Regions from separate parts of the Streptomyces sp. NPDC052016 genome, predicted to be linked through region 4. Evidence: riboswitches for the same ligand, from Rfam matches in the RefSeq annotation. Region 4 holds a riboswitch; each other region holds the start of a gene.

Region 1 (3,062 bases), on a different contig from region 4:
AGCCGGCCTCCTTGATGGCCTCGAGGATGAGGTCGAGGGCCTCGCGGTTGGAGCCGAGGTTCGGGGCGAAGCCGCCCTCGTCGCCGAGGCCGGTGGACAGGCCCTTGTTCTTCAGGACCTTCTTGAGGGTGTGGTAGACCTCGGTGCCCCAGCGCAGGGCCTCGGAGAAGGACTCCGCGCCGATCGGGGCGATCATGAACTCCTGGATGTCCACGTTGGAGTCGGCGTGCGAGCCGCCGTTCAGGATGTTCATCATCGGCACCGGCAGCAGGTGCGCGTTCGGGCCGCCCAGGTAGCGGAAGAGGGGCAGGTCGCTGGCCTCGGAGGCGGCGTGGGCGACGGCGAGGGAGACGCCGAGGATGGCGTTGGCGCCGAGGGAGCCCTTGTTGTCGGTGGCGTCCAGGTCGAACATGGCCTGGTCGATCAGGCGCTGCTCGGTGGCGTCGTAGCCGACCAGCTCCGGGCCGATCTGCTCGATGACGGCGAGGACGGCCTTCTCGACGCCCTTGCCCTGGTAGCGGTTGGGGTCACCGTCGCGGAGCTCGATGGCCTCGAAGGCGCCGGTGGAGGCGCCGGACGGGACGGCGGCACGACCCGTGCTGCCGTCGTCGAGGCCGACCTCGACCTCGACCGTGGGGTTGCCTCGGGAGTCCAGGATTTCCCGGGCTACGACGACGTCGATGGACGGCACGAGCATCTCCTTCTTGGGATGTGACGCTGGTTGTGCGGGGCACATGGGCCGTGACGGGCCCTGGGTGAGCCTTGCGACTAGAGCCTAACCGCCCCGGGGCCGTCGGCAGCCGACCGACCGTCCCGTGGACAGACTGACCGTACACATTGTTCCCGGTCGGAACAAAGAGGGTGGAGGAATCACCGGAGAAGAAGGCGACCGCCGGAACAGCATCGGGCCGACGCGGGCGGGCAGAGAAAAGCCCCGCCCCGGTGCGTACGGGGGAACACGCACCGGGGCGGGGAGCCCGTGGGGGACGGGGGGGACCCTCACGAGGTCCTCAGTGTGCGGGCCTCGGCTGTGGGGGAGCCTTGGCCGCGCTGTGGGCCGGCTGTCACTTGAGGTGCAGCTGCTGGCCCGGGTAGATCAGGTCGGCGTCCTCGACGATGTCCTTGTTCAGCTCGAAGAGCTTCTCCCAGCCGCCCTTGACGCCCTGCTCCTGGGCGATGGTGCTGAGGGTGTCGCCGGCGACGACCTTGTACTCGCCGTCGCCCTTCTTGACCTTCTTGCCGGTCGGGGTGGTGACCGTCTTCTGCGACGTGGCGGCCGGGCGCTCGGCGGAGCGGGAGGCGCTCTGCTGCTCGGTCGAACGGGTCGCGGCCCCGGAGTTCGAGGAGGAACCGGAGTCGCCGGAGGAGCCGCCCGTGTAGGCGGCGTTGGACAGGCCCTTGCCGCAGACCGGCCAGGCGCCCTTGCCCTGGCCCGCGAGGACCTTCTCGGCGATCTCGATCTGCTGCGACTTGGTGGCCTTGTCGGCGGTGGAGGCGTACTGCGTGCCGCCGTACGCGGCCCAGGTGGAGGCGGAGAACTGCAGACCGCCGTAGTAGCCGTTGCCGGTGTTGATGGACCAGTTGCCGCCGGACTCGCACTGGGCGACGGTGTCCCACTCGGCGGCGGTGGCGGCGGAGGCGCTGCCGGCCGTCATCAGCGGGGCGGCGACGGCGGCGGTGGCGACACCGGCGACGGCGATGGCGCGGGTGGCCTTGGACGGACGACGGTGCTTGCCCTTGCCGGAAAACAGCATGGATCGATCCCCTCACCGACGCCTGCGAGGTGAGCTGTCGGGTTCGGGCCGGTTGAGTTGCCCGGCCACTCCTCCGTGGGAGGCGTGGCTTCACCCCGAGCCGCTCCGGTCAACTGCCCGGTGCGGCACCTACCTTGGGTCCCCCGCTCCTGCCTACGGCGCTTGACGCGACGACTGTTCCCGGGCGGCCGCTGGCAGGATTCGGCGTTGCGACAGCCGGGGCTCGGGTTGCCGAGCGGTCATGACCGTAGACACGCGATCGACGGAATTTCAAAGACGATCAGGGCTTCTGAGACTCATCCCACACTTTCGCCAAACCGGACATTCAGCGCGAAGCGTGACGTGAACTCCCGTCGTTTTCTCGGCTTTTCGGCCCTATTCGACACCTGTCGCAAGAGTCTGACCGGGAACGATGTCGCTCGGGTCGGACCCGATGAGGTCCTCGTTCTCGGCGTAGAGCGCACGCCATCCGCCGTCCAGGCCAAGGGAGTCGGCGATGGACTCGAGGGAGTCGCCCGACCGGACGGTGTAGGTGCCGCCCGCCCCGCCGAGGGTGCTCGCCGCATGCCGGCCGGAGGAGGCGGTGGACGCGCCGCCGGTCGCACTCTCGTCGGCGGTGCCGCCGCGATGACGGCCGGAGCCGGAAGCCGCGTCGACGGCTCCGGTGTCGACGAGGCTCCAAGAACCCGCGCTCTGTCCGGACTTGTCCGAGTCGCCCGTCTCGGGCGTCGCGGTGGGTGAGCTGTCGCCCGTCTCCGCATCGCTCGCGTCCGAGCCGGAGGAGGCGCCGGGCGCCGAGGAGTTGTCCGACGCGGAGGAGGAAGGGGACGAAGGGGACGAGGAGGGCGTATCCGTGGAATCGGCGGAGGACTCGGCGGACGGGTCGGCGGAGGCGTCGCCGGAATCCTCCGTGGAACCGGAGGACTTCGAGGAGTCGGACGACCCTCTGGACAGGTCGGACAAGCCGGACGTTATGGAGGAGTCGGACGAGTCGTCCGCCACGCCCGTGTCCAGGTCCACCGAACCGGACTTCTCGGTCAGTCCGGACGTCAGCCCACAGGTGCCCCACGCGCCCACACCCTGGTCGGCGAGGACCTTCTGGGCCACGGAGATCTGCTGGTTGCGGCTGGCCAGGTCGGGACGCGTGGCGAAGTCGAGGCCGCCGTACGCCTCCCAGTCCTCCTGGGTCAGCGACAGTCCGCCGTACTCGCCGCCGCCCTCGTTGGCGCTCCAGGAGCCGCCGGTCTCACACTCGGCCACCTTGTCCCACACCGAGCCGTCGGCGGCGCTCGCCGCGCTCGCACCGAG
Region 2 (3,062 bases), on a different contig from region 4:
CCACGTCGATGACGTAGGACGCGTACTCGGCGGCCGCGTGCGGGACGAACAGCCCCTGCTCCGCCTCCAGGTTGTCGAAGGCGAAACTGGACAGGGAGCACGCCCGCCCCAGTTCGTCCGCGTCCAGCCCGATGCCCGGGCTCAGCACGGCTCCCTGGGCGTCCGAGACGCCGTACGCGAGGGCCTGGCCCCGGCCGAGACGGCCCCGCTCGTGGGGCAGGAAGCCGACCGGCTCCCGCCCCTCGTACACCACCGCCACCCGCGCGCGGGGCCGTACGTGGCCCACGGCGGCGGCGAACTCCGGCTCCATGAACGGGTTGCGCGGGACGGTGGACGCGGCGCGCAGCGCCCGCCACCGCTCTCGCTCCCCCTCGCCGAGATCCTCCGGCCTCAGCACGCGAATACGTCCACTGCTCAACCTGACCCCCCGATCAAGTCCCCCCTGGACACCTGGACGGTACCGCTCCTGGCAGTTCGGGCGGTAGGTAGCGGACCATCTTGTTGCCAACCGGTGCAGAGGCCTTTAACCGGTCCGTACCCGGCGTTGCGTCAGAAAGCTGTTGCTTCCGCAGGGCCCCGGTCCGTGCGCCGGCGGCCGATCGGGCTGAACGGCCGGTGAGTTGGGAGCGGCCGGAATCCGTATTCTCTGATCATGGCCGCACCCTTCGCAGATGCCGCGCGCTGCGCGTACCCCCTCGTCGCCACCGACCTGGACGGAACGCTGCTCCGCGGCGACGACACCTTCTCCGACCGGTCGCTCGACGCGCTCGCGCGGGTGGCGGCCGCCGGCGCCCGCCACCTGGTGGTGACGGGCCGCCCGGCACCCCGGGTGCGGCCGCTGCTGGAGAACCTGCACAGCAGGGGGCTCGCGGTGTGCGGACAGGGCGCGCAGTTGTACGACGCCGGCGCGGACCGTCTGCTGTGGTCGGTCACCCTGGACCGGGAGCTGGCCGAGACCGCGCTCGGCAAGATCGAGGCGGAGGTCGGGCTGGTGTACGCGGCCGTCGACCAGGACGGGGTGGACGGGCTGACGCTGATCGAGCCGGGCTACCGGATGCCCCACCCGACCCTGCCGGCCCTGCGCGTCGGCTCGCGCGACGACCTGTGGTGCGCGCCGATCAGCAAGGTGCTGCTGCGCCATCCCGCCCTGTCCGACGACGAGTTGGCGGCGACGGCCCGCTCGGTGGTCGGCTCGCTCGCGACCGTCACCATGTCGGGGCCGGGCACGGTGGAGCTCCAGCCGTGCGGCATCACCAAGGCGACGGGCCTGGCGCTGGCCGCCGAACACCTGGGTCTGCGGCCCCAGGACACGATCGCCTTCGGTGACATGCCCAACGACATCCCGATGTTCGACTGGGCGGCGCGCGGCGTGGCGATGGCCAACGCCCACCCCGAACTGAAGGCGGTGGCCGACGAGGTGACGACGTCGAACGAGGACGACGGCGTGGCCGTCGTCCTCGAGCGCCTCTTCCCCTAGAGGGGACGGAAGGTCCGGTCAGTACGCGCCGAACACGTTGTCGATCGAACCGTAGCGGTCCGCCGCGTAGTTGCAGGCCGCGGTGATGTTGGCGACCGGGTCGTACGGGTCGTAGGCGGTGCCGGGCACGTGGTACGCGGCGAAGGTCGGGTCGATGACCTGGAGCAGGCCCTTGGACGGGGTGCCCTTGGCCGCGTTGGAGTCCCAGAGGTTGATGGCCTTCGGGTTGCCGGAGGACTCGCGCATGATGTTGCGGTGGATGCCGTTGTACGTGCCCGGAATGCCCCGCTCCGCCATGATGGCGAGGGACTGGCGGATCCAGCCGTCGAGGTTGTTGGGGTAGCCGGCGAGGGTGGTGCCCGACGGCGTGGTGGCGGCGGAGGCGCTGGTGGCGCCGACCAGCGGGAGGGCGAGCACGGCGGCGCCGGTGCAGACGGCGGCGACGGTGCGGGCGAGGCGGGGGCGGCGGTTGCGGCGGGGCTGAGCGGCAGCGGGCATGGCGAAGTTCCTCTCCGTCGCCTGCGAGGTGAGCTGTCGGGTTCGGGCTGGGAGGTGCCCGGCCGGCCGCCGTAGGGGTACGGCGACGCGACTTCACCCCGAGCCGGTCCGGTACGTGCGTGACGTACGGCCCGGCGTTCTACCTGGGTCCCCCGCTCCTGCCGTGCGAGTGGTTCGTCGATGGGTGGTGAAGGGCGGCGGCAGGATTCGGCGGTCCGCCCGACTGGGCGGGAACGTATGCGAGAGCACATGTCCGGAACAAGTGGCTGATTCGTGGAACAGGCGTAATGACCTTGATCAGGTGTGTATGGGGTGCTTGATCCTTTGCTGCTGGAAACCGTCAACTGCCCCAGCACAGAAGTGGAATTGCGGGATCCGGTTCCAGGGATGGCTCGATGTGCGAAGTGAGCCAAGTCACCAGCGTCGACAAGAGGGGTGAATCGGACAATAAATCCCAAGTCCGTTTTAAGGGGCGGAGCTAGAGCGGTGTGCGAGGGACGCGTTTCTCCCACGTCCGGTGGAACACCACTTCGTCGCCCGCCGTGCACACCACTTCGTCGGAGGTGAAGAAGTCGACGCCGTCACAGATGATCTCCGAGCGGGTCCGCACGACCGCCTCACACGCCGGCTCCGGGCGGCGCAGCCGGATCGACCAGTCGGAGCGGGCACGGGCCGTGAGGGGGTCGTGCTCGGCGATGGTGTACGTCTCCAGCGCGTCCTCGGTGAACTCCAGTCCGTCGGGGTACACGCGCGTGCCGCCGTGGCCGGGATCGAACTCCAGCCGCCACGCGCCCTCGGCGACGTCCCGCACCACCCGCCGTTCCGGACGCGGTTCGTCCAGGGTGTCCGGGCTCCATCCGTCGGCCGCCACCCCGTGGGTCACCCCCAGGGGCGGGGACTGCCCGGCCTCCTCGAAGGCGACCGCGGGGCCGGTGTCCCGGGTCCGCACCGGCAACTCCAGGGCGCTGCCCGCCGGGTCCAGGGTGAAGCCCGCCGCCGACCCGGGCTCGGGCCAGACCCACGGCCAGTACGCCGAGGAGACGGCGAGACGGATGCGGTGGCCGGACGGGACGGCGTACCCGATGCC
Region 3 (3,062 bases), on a different contig from region 4:
AGGCGCTTGGAGTCGGCGGCGTCGTAGATCGAGAACGACGACGTGAAGCCGAGCTTCTTGCTCTCGCGGCGCAGGATGCGCACGCACGCGCTGTGAAAGGTCATCACCCACATCGCGTTCGCGCGCGGGCCGACGAGCTGCTCGACGCGCTCCTTCATCTCGCCCGCGGCCTTGTTGGTGAAGGTGATCGCGAGGATCTGGCCCGGGTGGACATGGCGCTCGGCGAGCAGGTGGGCGATGCGGTGGGTGAGCACGCGCGTCTTGCCGGAGCCGGCACCGGCGACGATGAGCAGAGGGGTGCCGGAGTGGACGACGGCGGCGCGCTGGTTGTCGTTGAGCCCCTCCAGGAGCGCGGCCGCGTCGATCGCCGGGCGCGGGGCACCGTCGCGGTAGTAGCCGTCCCGGTCCGGGGGCACGTCGAACTTCCCGCCGAACAGATCGTCCGGGATCGACTCCGGAGCGTGATCGTCCTCGGGCGGAGGCGGGGGTTCCTCCTCGTGGCCGCGCGGGGCCTGGAGGTCCGCCAGGAAGCTGTCGTCAAAGAGGCTGCTCATCGCTCTCCGAGTCTAGGGTGCCCCACCGACAACCCGCCGCCGTCCCGGAAACATCGCGGAGGCGCGACCGCACAGCGCATCGGCCCCCAGCCCGGAGGCGGGTCGGACGCCTTGCCCGGGAGGTGGTGAAGGACACAGACGCCGACGTGCGGGAGGCGCCACTTTGTCCGGACAACAGAACATGACCGACCGCCGAGAGTCGATCGGCCGCCGACGCGGCCAGCGACCGAACACCGGTGATCTCTTGCCGAGTGCGGCACCTTCATGGGGGCGCATCCCACCCACAGGAAGACGGCACCCGGGCTTCCGTCGACATGTCCGCGACGCTCCCGCGCCCCTCACACCGCACCCCTGCCGCCCCCGGCGTCACCACCGCTCGCGCCCGTGAAGCACGGGAAGCCGGCGCCGGAAGCGGGCGGACGTCTCCACAGTGGAGGAAATGCGGATCAGTCGCCCCATATCCCCCCGGGGTGATCACCAGGAGCCAAGCCTTGACCGAAGGTCACGAAAATGTATCGGGCATATCACCCATCAACCTTCACAGGGACCACACGAGTTGGCTACCGTGCCGGACAGGCCGTACGACCCCCACCGGCGAACCTCGCCGGGCCGCGCGGCCTCCGCCGAGTCCGGCGCGCCCCCTCGCGGCAGCCGGAGCCGGGGACCCACCGAGACCTTGGGGTGAATCGGCCCGACATCCCTTCGGGGAAGCGGCCGTAGGGCAACCCTTCCGAAGCACCCGCCCGAACCCGACAGCTAACCCGGTAGGCGGACGATGGAAGGAGTCGCCTCCCTTGGCGTCGCAGCACCGCAAGCCGCGCCCCGCGGGTACGCGCGTAGCAGGCATACGCACACCCGCACTCGCCACCGCCGCTCTCACCTCGGTGGCCCTGCTCTCCCAGACGGCCGAAGCCGCCCCGTCCGCCGACGGCAAGCCGAGCCTGGAGGAGGTGGAGAAGAAGGTCGACGACCTCTACCGCCAGGCGGAGTCGGCCACCGAGAAGTACAACGCCGCCAAGGAGAAGACGACCAAGCAGCGCAAGCGCGTCGACACCCTCCTCGACGACGTCGCCCAGCGCACCCAGAAGCTCAACGAAGCACGGGAGCAGCTGGGTTCCTTCGCCGCCGCCCAGTACCGCACCGGCACCTCCGCGCCCGACACGGCGACCTTCCTGCTCGCGGACTCCCCGCAGGACTACTTCGACCGGACGCAGCTGATGGGCCGGCTGACCGAGCGGCAGAAGGGGGCGGTCGACGACTACTTCACCGAGCAGTCGGAGACCATGAAGAAGCGTCAGGAGGCCTCGCAGAGCCTCGCGACGCTCACCGACTCGCAGAACGACCTCAAGACCGCCAAGGCCACCGTCCAGAAGAAGCTCAGCACCGCGCGTGCGCTGCTGTCGCAGCTGACGGCGGAGGAGAAGGCGCGGCTCGCCGCGATCGAGCGGCAGAAGCAGCAGGAGGCCGCCCGCAAGGCCGCGGAACTCGCGGAGCAGCAGGCGGCCGAGGCCGCGGCCGCGCGGCAGGAGAGCGACAGCTCCTCGAACACGAGCGGCTCGACGTCGTCCTCGTCGTCGTCCTCCTCGTCCTCGGACGCCTCGTACGCCACCAAGGCCGAGAAGGCGCTCGCCTTCGCCCGCGCCCAGATCGGCAAGCCGTACGTCTGGGGCGCCACGGGCCCTGAGTCCTACGACTGCTCCGGCCTCACCCAGGCCGCCTGGAAGGCCGCCGGCGTCACCCTCCCGCGCACCACCTACGACCAGGTCGACGCGGGCACCACCGTCTCCCTCGCCAACGCCCTGCCGGGCGACCTGATCTTCTTCTACGACGACGTCACCCACGTCGGCATCTACATCGGCAACGGCATGATGATCCACGCGCCGAAGCCGGGGGCGTACGTGCGGGAGGAGTCGGTGTACTACGACGGCGAGTCGTCGATCCACAGCGTGGTCCGGCCGGCCTGACGGACCGGGCCCGCCCCCACCGGGAGCCTGACCCTTCCTGCGCCCGCGCGTAATTTCCCCGCCCCGCGCGCGTGCCCCCGCGCAAGCCGCCCCGTGCTCCATAGCATCAGCGGCATGCCCTGGTCCTCCCTTCTGCGCACCTGGTGGGTGCGGCATCCGTCGGCGGCCGGGGCCGCTGTGATGGCGACCGGCATCCTGTCGATCGCTCTGCACCTGGCGGGGTACGAGGAACTGTCCCGGATCGCGCTCGCGGCGACGGTCGCCGCGTGGGTGGCACTGGCGGCGGACTTCGTCGTACGGCTGCTGTGGATGCGTGAACGGTGGCGGGCCGAGGCCGGTACGCCGGCGGCGCTCACGGCCGTCGCGGCGACCGCCGTGCTCGGCGTGCGGATCTCCGTGCTCGGCCCGCAGCCGCTCGCCGCGGCGCTGCTGGCGCTGGCGGCGGTGCTGTGGCCCCTGCTGCTGACGGACGTCGTACGGCATTGGACGCGGCGTATGTCCGGGACGGTGTTCCTGTGTTGTGTGGCCACACAGGCACTCGCTG
Region 4 (3,062 bases):
GTCCGTCGGGTGACTCTATTGCAACGAGCCGGAATTTCCGACGGCGGGCCGGAATCCATGGATATTTTTTGGACAACGAGGCTCATGAAACGGCGAAAGCCCCGGCCGCGAGGGCCGGGGCTGGACGATCTGCCGGGTACGTCGTCAGAGGCTGACGCCGTGCCCACGGAGGTAGGCGACCGGGTCGATGTCCGAGCCGTACTCCGGGCTCGTGCGGGCCTCGAAGTGCAGGTGCGGGCCGGTGACGTTGCCGGTGGCGCCGGAGAGGGCGATCCGCTGGCCCGGGGTGACCTTCTGGCCCACCGAGACACTGATGGAGGACAGATGCCCGTACTGGGTGTAGGTGCCGTCGTTCATCCGGATCACGACCTGGTTGCCGTAGGCGCCGCCCCAGCCGGCCTCGACGACGGTGCCGAGCCCCACCGCGTGCACGGGGGTCCCGCTGGAGGCGTGGAAGTCGATGCCGGTGTGGCTTCCGGATGACCACAGGGAGCCGCCGGACCGGTAGCCGGTGGACACGTAGGAGCCGGCGATCGGCGACACGAAGGTGTTGAGGCGCTTGCGCTCGGCCTCGCGCGCTGCTCGGGCCCTCGCCTCGCGCTCCTTCTTGACCTTCGCGGCCGCCTGGGCGGCGGCCTCCTTGCGCGCGGCTTCCTCCTGGGCGGCCTGCTTCTGGGCGGCGGCCTGGTCGTCGATCCGCTCGGCGACGGAGTCGCCGATGGTGACGACGGGCATCAGCCCGGTCTGCTCGACGGGGGTCTCGGCGGCGAAAGCCGGGGAGGAGGCGACGGTGCCGATGACGCCGGTGGTGGTGAGCGCCGCGATGCCCGCCGCGCGGGCGGTGGTGCGCTTCATCCGGCTGGGACGACGGTGCTTCCCGGTGGCGCAGGTGAACGCCATGAAGTTGAGCGGTCCTTTCCTTCCCTCTCGCCTACCGGGTTAGCTGACGGGTTCGGAGCAGGAAGGTCTCCTACGGGCCCCCTCGCGACTCGCGCGGGCGTCCGATTCACCCCAGGGACTGCACAGTTGGGTCCCCGGCTCCCCTGGCTCGCGCCGTACGGGGACTCGGCGATGGCTGTCCGGTGCCGCGGGTGCGGCGCACTGCCCGACGAACAGCCCGGACGAAACTAGACGGGCCCGATCTCAATCCCCAAACGGAACGCGGCTTTTGTAGCGCATGCCACAGGGCAGACAGGCAACCTCTCCCTCAATTCGGACATCAAGGGGCCCCGGTGACCGTCGGGTCACCGGGGCCTCATTGCACGCGCGCGACGCGGGGCCCGGCGGGCAGGGCGCCACGGCGAGCGGGCGGCGCGGTGAGCAGGCGGCGCGGTGAGCAGGCGCCACGGTGGGCAGGCGCCGCGGCCACGGTCCGTCCGGCCGCGCGTGACACGGGGCCCGGCGGCACGGGCGCCGCGGCGAGCGTGCGGCGCGGTGAGCGGACGCCACGGTGAGCAGGCGCCGCGGCCACAGTCGGTCCGGCCGGGCGGGTCAGGCCGCGGACGCGGGGCCTGGCACACGCCCTCCCCACGCTCGACTCCGCTCGGGCGGGAGGCCTCCCGCCGCGTCGCCCCCTCCGCCCGGCAACTGGACGCACGACGCCCCGCTCACCTGCGCCCGTGCGTCACCGTCGACTCCCGCGACCCGCTCCGCCGGACAACGCCCTACTCGGCCGAGACGACCTTGACCTCGCCGATACCCAGGGCCTCGACCGGCTCCTTGATCTGGGCGGCGTCACCGACGAGGACGGTCACCAGGCGGTCCGTCGGGAAGGCGCTCACGACCGCCGCGGTGGCCTCGACGGTGCCGGTCGCGGCGAGCTGCTGGTACAGCGTCGCCTGGTAGTCGTCGGGCAGGTGCTGCTCGACCTGGTCGGCCAGGGTGCTCGCGACAGCCGCCGCGGTCTCGTACTTCAGCGGCGCCACGCCCACCAGGTTCTGCACGGCGACGTCGCGCTCGGCGTCGGTGAGTCCCTCGGCGGCGAGCGTGTTCAGCACCTTCCAGAGGTCCTCCAGCGCCGGACCGGTGTTCGGGGTGTCGACGGAGCCGCTGATGGCGAGCATCGCGGCCCCTGAGCCGTCCGGCGCGGAGCGCAGGACCTGCCCGAAGGCGCGCACGCCGTAGGTGTAGCCCTTCTCCTCGCGCAGGACGCGGTCCAGGCGGGAGGTGAGGGTGCCGCCGAGGCAGTAGGTGCCAAGGACCTGTGCCGGCCACACGCGCGCGTGCCGGTCGGGGCCGACGCGGCCGATCAGCAGCTGCGTCTGGACGGCGCCGGGGCGGTCCACGATGACGACCCGGCCGGTGTCATCGGCGGACACCGGCGGTACGGGCCGCGGCTGGGCGGCGGAGCCCGTCCAGGCGCCCAGGGTGTCGCCGAGGAGCGCGTCCAGGTCGAGGCCCGTCAGGTCACCGACGACCACGGCGGTGGCCGTGGCGGGCCGGACGTGCTTCTCGTAGAAGGCGCGGACGGCCGCGGAATCGATGTTCTCGACCGTCTCCGCGGTGCCCTGGCGCGGGCGCGACATGCGCGCGGTGGCCGGGAACAGCTCCTTGGAGAGCTCCTTGGCGGCCCGCCGCGAGGGGTTGGCCAGCTCGTGCGGGATCTCGTCGAGGCGGTTGCGCACGAGGCGTTCGACCTCGCTGTCGGCGAACGCGGGCGCCCTGAGGGCGTCGGCGATCAGGCCGAGAGCCTTGGCCAGGCGGGAGGCCGGGACCTCCAGGCTCAGCCGGACGCCGGGGTGGTCGGCGTGCGCGTCCAGGGTGGCGCCGCAGCGCTCCAGCTCGGCGGCGAACTCCTCGGCGGAGTGTTTGTCGGTGCCCTCGGAGAAGGCTCGCGCCATGATCGTGGCGACGCCGTCGAGTCCGGACGGCTCCGCGTCCAGGGGCGCGTCGAGGAGGATCTCGACGGCGACGACCTGCTGGCCCGGGCGGTGGCAGCGCAGAACGGTCAGGCCGTTGTCGAGCGTCCCGCGCGCGGGGGCGGGGAACGCCCAGGGCCTGGCCTCGCCCGCCTGCGGCTGGGGGTGGAAGTCCATCGTGGCGAGCTCGGTCACTTGGCCGCC

What was found. Region 4 has a riboswitch for cyclic di-AMP ahead of ACIHAR_RS25595 (M23 family metallopeptidase). Riboswitches for the same ligand answer to the same signal wherever they lie in the genome.
Region 1: it holds a riboswitch for cyclic di-AMP, as region 4 does, so the genes downstream of both, ACIHAR_RS13455 (transglycosylase family protein) here and ACIHAR_RS25595 (M23 family metallopeptidase) in region 4, are expected to answer to the same signal.
Region 2: it holds a riboswitch for cyclic di-AMP, as region 4 does, so the genes downstream of both, ACIHAR_RS28875 (transglycosylase SLT domain-containing protein) here and ACIHAR_RS25595 (M23 family metallopeptidase) in region 4, are expected to answer to the same signal.
Region 3: it holds a riboswitch for cyclic di-AMP, as region 4 does, so the genes downstream of both, ACIHAR_RS16075 (NlpC/P60 family protein) here and ACIHAR_RS25595 (M23 family metallopeptidase) in region 4, are expected to answer to the same signal.

The regions. Positions count from the first base shown of each region.
Region 1 covers NZ_JBIUBX010000009.1:89,061-92,122, forward strand. Annotated here, with positions in the region: gene eno (phosphopyruvate hydratase) at 1-691, opposite strand, end outside; gene ACIHAR_RS13455 (transglycosylase family protein) at 1,065-1,754, opposite strand; cyclic di-AMP (ydaO/yuaA leader) riboswitch at 1,759-1,925, opposite strand; gene ACIHAR_RS13460 (transglycosylase family protein) at 2,130-3,062, opposite strand, start outside.
Region 2 covers NZ_JBIUBX010000025.1:154,461-157,522, forward strand. Annotated here, with positions in the region: gene ACIHAR_RS28865 (GNAT family N-acetyltransferase) at 1-397, opposite strand, end outside; gene ACIHAR_RS28870 (HAD family hydrolase) at 653-1,477, shown strand; gene ACIHAR_RS28875 (transglycosylase SLT domain-containing protein) at 1,496-1,975, opposite strand; cyclic di-AMP (ydaO/yuaA leader) riboswitch at 1,979-2,165, opposite strand; gene ACIHAR_RS28880 (CocE/NonD family hydrolase) at 2,454-3,062, opposite strand, start outside.
Region 3 covers NZ_JBIUBX010000011.1:161,408-164,469, reverse strand. Annotated here, with positions in the region: gene pcrA (DNA helicase PcrA) at 1-554, opposite strand, end outside; cyclic di-AMP (ydaO/yuaA leader) riboswitch at 1,166-1,341, shown strand; gene ACIHAR_RS16075 (NlpC/P60 family protein) at 1,349-2,518, shown strand; gene ACIHAR_RS16070 (tellurite resistance/C4-dicarboxylate transporter family protein) at 2,633-3,062, shown strand, end outside.
Region 4 covers NZ_JBIUBX010000021.1:114,693-117,754, reverse strand. Annotated here, with positions in the region: gene ACIHAR_RS25595 (M23 family metallopeptidase) at 145-900, opposite strand; cyclic di-AMP (ydaO/yuaA leader) riboswitch at 914-1,081, opposite strand; gene ACIHAR_RS25590 (pitrilysin family protein) at 1,665-3,053, opposite strand; gene ACIHAR_RS25585 (pitrilysin family protein) at 3,050-3,062, opposite strand, start outside.